Regions from separate parts of the Phreatobacter oligotrophus genome, predicted to be linked through region 2. Evidence: predicted binding sites of a transcription regulator. Region 2 holds the regulator's gene; the other holds the start of a gene.

Region 1 (3,410 bases), on a different contig from region 2:
GTTCTTGAACTGCACCATGCCGGAATTGGCGAACATCAGCGTCGGGTCGTTGCGCGGCACGAGCGGCGAGGACTCGACGACGGAATGGCCGTTCTTGCCGAAGAAATCGAGGAAGGTCTTGCGGATCTGGTTGACGCCGGTCATGGCCGAAACGCTGGTTGGGCCGCCCCGATCGGGGGCCGCCTGAGAAAAAAGGTCGGCGGGTGTTCTAGAGCATTTTTTTCGAAACGGAACCGCTTATCGCGGGGGACGGCGTCGCAGCGCATCGCCCTCGGAAGGGACGGGCCGAGGCCAGCCTGGTGAGCGGGAGCGCGCGGGTCGCGCCCCAAGGCCCCCTCGCCGGTCCCGAAAACGACGAAGGCCGGGACTAACCCGGCCTTGCCTCATAACGCTGTCGCCATGCCCCACAGGGGGACTGGACGGACGGGAACAGCCTCAATCCGGGCTGTCGGCGTCGCCGTCCGGATCGACCTCGCCGAGGATCTTCTCGGCGATGAGGCCGGCATTCTGGCGGATCGCGGCCTCGATCTTGGCGGCCATGTCCGGGTTCTGCTTGAGGAAGGCCTTGGCGTTCTCGCGGCCCTGGCCGACGCGCTGGCTGTCATAGGAGAACCAGGCGCCGGACTTCTCGACCACGCCGGCCTTGACGCCGAGGTCGATGAGCTCGCCCATCTTCGAGACGCCCTCGCCGTACATGATGTCGAACTCGACCTGCTTGAAGGGCGGCGCCAGCTTGTTCTTCACCACCTTCACGCGGGTCTGGTTGCCGACCACCTCCTCGCGATCCTTGATCGCGCCGATGCGGCGGATGTCGAGGCGCACGGAGGCGTAGAACTTCAGCGCGTTGCCGCCGGTGGTCACCTCCGGCGAGCCGTACATGACGCCGATCTTCATGCGGATCTGGTTGATGAAGATCACCATCGTGTTCGACTTGGAGATCGAGGCGGTGAGCTTGCGCAGCGCCTGACTCATCAGACGGGCCTGCATGCCCGGCTGGTTCTCGCCCATCTCGCCCTCGAGCTCGGCCCGCGGGGTGAGGGCCGCGACCGAATCGACCACCACCACGTCCACCGCGCCGGAGCGCACCAGCGTGTCGCAGATCTCCAGCGCCTGCTCGCCGGCATCGGGCTGGGAGATGAGGAGCTCGTCGAGGTTCACCCCGAGCTTGCGGGCATAGACCGGGTCGAGCGCATGCTCGGCATCGATGAAGGCGCAGATGCCGCCCTTCTTCTGCGCCTCGGCGATGGTGTGCAGCGCCAGCGTCGTCTTGCCCGAGGATTCCGGCCCGTAGATCTCGACGATGCGGCCGCGCGGCAGGCCGCCGATGCCGACCGCGATGTCGAGACCGAGCGAGCCGGTCGAGACCGTTTCGATCTCGATCGACTTGTCGCTCTTGCCGAGCCGCATGATCGAGCCTTTGCCGAAGGCGCGCTCAATCTGGGAGAGAGCGGCGTCCAGCGCCTTGGTCTTGTCCATGGATGAACCTTCGACGAGTCGCAGTGCGGCCTGACTCATGGCTGTCGTTCCCCTCCGCTGGCAAGGCCTTCGGCCCAAAACCTCTGATACCCCACAATGTACATGCTTTGTTCTCGTTCGCAAGTTCTTTTTTCGTTCTCGTCCGAACGGCCGATCCGCCGGTCCCGGCAGCCCTGATGCGGCGGGCTGCCGCAGGTGCCATTCTCGTCGCCGAGGCGGCCCCTCAAGAGGCCGGCCCGACCGGAGGAACCCATGACCGACATGACCGAACCGAAGGCCGCGCGCCGGCCCCGACTGAACCGCCGCGTCTTCACCGGCTGCGCCCTCTGCGCCGTCGCCGGCTTCGCCGCCACCGGCCTCGCCACATCGGCCTCAGCCCAGGGCGCGCCGCCCGCCGGCGGCCTCACCCGCAAGGTCCTGTCGCAGACCGATGGCCCGGCGCCGGGCTATGTCACCATCATCGCCGAGGTCGAGATCAGCCCCGGCGCGGTGGTCGCGCCCCACACCCATCCCGGCATCGAGACCGGCTATGTGCTGGAGGGCGAGGTCGAGCTGCCGATCCAGGGCGTCGGCACGCGCAACCTCAAGGCCGGCGATGCCTTCCAGATCCCGCCCGGCACGGTCCATGGCGGCGGCAAGGCCAGCGCGGCCAAGGTCAAGATCGTCAGCACCTTCGTGGTGGAGAAGGCCAAGCCCCTCGCCTCCCCGGCCTGACCTCGTACGCACTTTGGAACGACTTCAATTCGGTCCGGCGCTGGGCTAGAGAAGCCGCGGTGCCGGGCCGCCGACCGCCCGCCGAGCGCTGGCCGCGGCACCTCCTGCAGAGGCTCCGCCCATGAACGCTCCGCTCGCCGCCGGCTCCTACTCGCTCTTCCCCCTCGGCAAGGACGAGACCCCCTACCGCAAGCTGACCTCGGAGGGCGTGCGGGTCGAGACCGTCCTCGGCAAGGAGGTGCTGGTGGTGGAGCGCGAGGCGATCCGGCTTCTGTCCGAGCAGGCCTTCATCGACATCAACCACCTGCTGCGCCCCGGCCATCTCGCGCAGCTCCGCCGCATCCTCGACGACCCCGAGGCGACCGCCAACGACAAGTTCGTCGCCTATGACCTCCTGAAGAACGCCAACATCGCCGCCGGCGGCGTGCTGCCCATGTGCCAGGACACCGGCACCGCCATCATCATGGGCAAGAAGGGCCGGCTGGTCTGGACCGAGGGCGAGGACGAGGCGGCGCTCGGCCAGGGCGTGCTGGACGCCTATGCCAAGAAGAACCTGCGCTACTCGCAGGTGGCGCCGATCTCCATGTTCGAGGAGAAGAACACCCGCAACAACCTGCCCGCCCAGATCGAGATCTATGCGGAGGGCGAGGACGCCTACAAGTTCCTGTTCATGGCCAAGGGCGGCGGTTCCGCCAACAAGAGCTTCCTCTTCCAGGCCCCGCCGTCCATCCTCACCCATGACCGGATGATCAAGTTCCTCCACGAGAAGATCCTGACGCTCGGCACGGCCGCCTGCCCGCCCTATCACCTCGCCATCGTCATCGGCGGCCTCTCCGCCGAGCACACGATGAAGACGGCGAAGCTCGCCTCGGCCCGCTATCTCGACGCCCTGCCGACTCAAGGGTCGGAATTCGCCCATGCCTTCCGCGACCTCGCCATGGAGGCCGAGGTCCACAAGCTGACGCAGGCCATGGGCGTCGGTGCGCAGTTCGGCGGCAAGTATTTCTGCCACGACGTCCGCGTCATCCGCATGCCGCGCCATGGCGCCTCGCTGCCCATCGCCATCGCCGTCTCCTGCTCGGCCGACCGCCAGGCGTTGGGCAAGATCACCCGCGACGGCGTCTTCCTCGAGGAGCTGGAGCATCATCCCGCCCAGTACCTCCCCGAGGTCGACGAGGCCGCGCTCGGCGGCGATGTCGTCAAGATCGACCTGACCCGGC
Region 2 (3,410 bases):
CTGAACGAGGCCATGCGCGCGGCCGGCACCTATCACATCCTGTCGATCTCCGGCTTTCACATGGCGCTGGTGGCGGCCCTCATCTTCGGCATCGTGCGCGGTGGCCTCGCCCTCGTGCCGTCCATCGCCCTGCGGCACCGCGCCAAGGCCTGGGCCGCCTTCGTCGCCCTGGTGGTGGCGACCATCTATCTCGTGATTTCCGGCGCCGAAGTCGCGACGCAGCGCTCGTGGATCATGATCGCCGTGGTCCTTCTCGGCGTCATGCTCGACCGCGGCGCGCTGACGCTGCGCACGCTCGCCATCGCCGCGCTCGCCGTGCTGCTCGTCGCGCCCGAAAGCCTTCTCGGCCCGAGCTTCCAGATGTCCTTCGCCGCAACGCTGGCGCTCATTGCCGGCTATGTGTCGCTGCGGCCCTTCGCCGAGGCGCATGCCGATGCCCCAGCCGGCATCGGCCGCATGCTGCTCATGGTCACGAATGGGGTCGCGGGCCTTGCGACCAGTTCCTTCGTCGCCTCACTCGCGACGACCCCTTACGCGGCGCACCACTTCAACACGGTGCATCTCTACGGCGTTGCCGGGAACCTCCTCGGCGCCCCGGTCATCGAGTTCTTCGTCATGCCGCTGGAGATCCTGGCGCTGATGCTCTGGCCCTTCGGCTGGGACAAGCCGGTCTGGGCCCTGGCGGGGCTGGGCGTCGACCTCTTCGTGCGGATCGTCGAATGGGTCGCCTCCTGGCCGGGCGGCAAGGTGATCGTGCCGGAGACCCGGCCGTCCGCGCTGCTGGTCCTGTCGCTGGGGCTGGTGCTGGTCGCGGCGCTGTCGACGCCGCTGCGCTGGATCGGGGCGCCGCTGGTGCTGGCCGGCCTCGCGGCCGCTCCCCATGGCAAGCCGCCGCTCGCGCTTGTCGACGGCGACGGCACGACGGTCGCCGCCCGCGCGCCGGACGGAACGCTCCGGGTCGTCTCGCGGCGCGGCAGCCGGTTCGCCGTCCAGCGCTGGCTGCTGGCGGAGGGCGACCGGCGCAATGCGGCGGAGGAGAGCCTGCAACAGGGGGTGCGGTGCGACGGCCTCGGCTGCGCCATGCCGCTGGCGGGCGGCGGCCGCATCGCCGTGCCGCTTCATCCCGATGCACTGGCCGATGATTGCCGCGAGGCGCGGCTGGTGGTGACGCGCTTCGCGGTTCCGCACGGGTGCGGCGCCGTGGTGCTGAACCTTTCGGCGATCCCCTCGACCGGCGCCCTTCGGCTGCGCCACGAGGCCGGATCATGGCAGGTGGAGACAGCACGCCTCACATACGGGACGCGACCCTGGCACCGGGCGCCGCCCAAGGGAGCGATGCCGCCGGTGCTGCAAGGGCCCCATGCGGCGTTACCCCAAGCGCCTGCACCGCCTCCGGCGGCCGACATGCCCGAGGAGGGCGACGCAGAGCCGCCGCGCTGAGCCGTCAGTAGCGGCGGATGAGGCCGACGAGCTTGCCCTGGATGCGCACCCGGTCGGGACCGAGAACGCGGGTCTCGTAGGCTGGATTGGCGGCTTCGAGGGCGATGGAGGTGCCGCGCTTGCGCAGCCGCTTCAGCGTCGCTTCCTCGTCATCGATCAGCGCCACGATGATGTCGCCGGTCTCGGCCGTGTCGCCCTTGCGGATCAGGGCGATGTCCCCTTCGAGGATGCCGGCCTCGATCATCGAATCGCCCCGCACCTCCAGGGCGTAATGCTCGCCGCGGGAGATGAGCTCCGGCGGCACCGAGACCGTCGAGATGCGCTGCTCCACCGCCTCGCGCGGCACGCCGGCGGCGATGCGGCCCATCAGCGGCACGGCGACCGGCATGACCGTGTCGTCATCAACCGGTTGCGGCCGGGAGCGGCCGAGCGAGCCTTCGATGACGCTCGGCGAGAACTTGCCGCGGGCGGTGGCGGGACCGGCCGACTGCTCGGGCTGGCGGATGATCTCGAGGGCGCGGGCGCGGTTCGGCAGGCGGCGAATGAAGCCGCGCTCCTCTAGCGCCGTGATGAGCCGGTGGATGCCGGATTTGGACTTCAGGTCGAGGGCTTCCTTCATCTCGTCGAAGGAGGGGGGCACCCCGGTCTCCTTCAGCCGCTCCTGGATGAAGCGAAGAAGCTCGTGTTGCTTGCGCGTCAGCATCGGATACCGCCCCTGAGTGTCACCGGCCCGAATCGAACGAACAGACCATGAACAATCACTATCTGTTCTATGTGTGTTCTGCAACCGTTGAGATTTCGTGAAGGCCTAGCGCGGCAGGCGGACGACGCGGCAGGGCTCGCCCGCGCGGGCCGCCGGCGCATGGGGCGGGCGCAGGATCAGCGCGTCGGCTTCGGCGAGGACGCGGATCATCGAGGAGTCCTGGACCGGGAAGGGCGTGGCGACGAGGCCGTCCGCCGATGTGGTCAAGCGGGCACGCAGGTGATCGGCGCGCAGGTCATTGGCTGGGACGTCAGAACCGAGAATCGCGGCCTCGGTCGCCGGTCCGTCGACGGCACGTCCCGCGAGGCGGGCAATGAGCGGTTCGAGGAACAACATCGCGCAGACGAAGGAGGCGACAGGGTTGCCGGGCAGGCCGAGCAGCCGCGTTTCGCCGAGATCGGCCATCATCAGCGGCTTGCCGGGGCGCATGGCGATCTTCCAGAAGCCGAGCTCCCCGCCCTCGTGGCGGATCACGTCCCGCATGAGGTCGTACTCGCCGACCGATGCCCCGCCGGAGGTGACGAGGATGTCATGGCCCTCGCTGCGGGCAAGGCGCACCCGGGCGAGGGTTGCATCGAGCCGGTCGGGGGCAATGCCGAGATGGGTCACGTCCGCGCCTGCACGGCGCGCCATCGCGGCAATGGCAAGGGCATTGGACGAGACGATCTGGTTCGGGCCCGGCGCGGTGCCGGGCTCCACCAGTTCGTCGCCGGTCGAGAGGATCGCGACCCGCGGCCGACGGTGGACCGGCACGGATGCGTGGTTCATGGCGGCGGCGAGGGCGAGGCTGCGCGGGTTCATGACAGTGCCCGCGGGCAGGACGCTGACCCCTGCGGTGAAGTCGAGGCCGCGGCGGCGGATGAACTGGCCGGGTCGTGCCGTGCGGTCGATGATCACAGCGTCGCCGTCGCGTGCGGTGTCCTCCTGCATGATGACCGCGTCGGCGCCGGGCGGAATCGGTGCACCGGTGAAGATGCGCACCGCTTGTCCCGTCCCGACCTCGCCGCCGAAGGCCCGCCCAGCCGCGGCCTCGCCGATCACCGTCAGGCGGCCGGGCAGGTCGGATGCGCGGAGGGCATAGCCGTCCATGGCGGACATGTCGTCCGGCGGCTGGCTGCGGGACGCCAGGAGATCGCGGGTCAGCACGCGGCCGTCGCAATCGCCCACCGGGATCCATTCCTCGGGAAGGGGTGATGCGCCGTCGAGA

The links. The regulator LexA, encoded in region 2, represses DNA repair genes until DNA is damaged. The targets are predictions, from matches to a motif close to TGTTCNNNNTGTGTTCNG.
Region 1: a site for LexA is predicted at 1,599-1,616, ahead of recA (recombinase RecA). Genes of this name have one in related genera too.

What each region holds. Positions count from the first base shown of each region.
Region 1 covers NZ_PZZL01000008.1:73,151-76,560, reverse strand. Annotated here, with positions in the region: gene alaS (alanine--tRNA ligase) at 1-144, opposite strand, end outside; gene recA (recombinase RecA) at 436-1,515, opposite strand; gene C8P69_RS17175 (cupin domain-containing protein) at 1,729-2,190, shown strand; gene C8P69_RS17170 (fumarate hydratase) at 2,312-3,410, shown strand, end outside.
Region 2 covers NZ_PZZL01000004.1:132,257-135,666, reverse strand. Annotated here, with positions in the region: gene C8P69_RS10425 (ComEC/Rec2 family competence protein) at 1-1,440, shown strand, start outside; gene lexA (transcriptional repressor LexA) at 1,445-2,143, opposite strand; gene C8P69_RS10415 (molybdopterin molybdotransferase MoeA) at 2,249-3,410, opposite strand, start outside.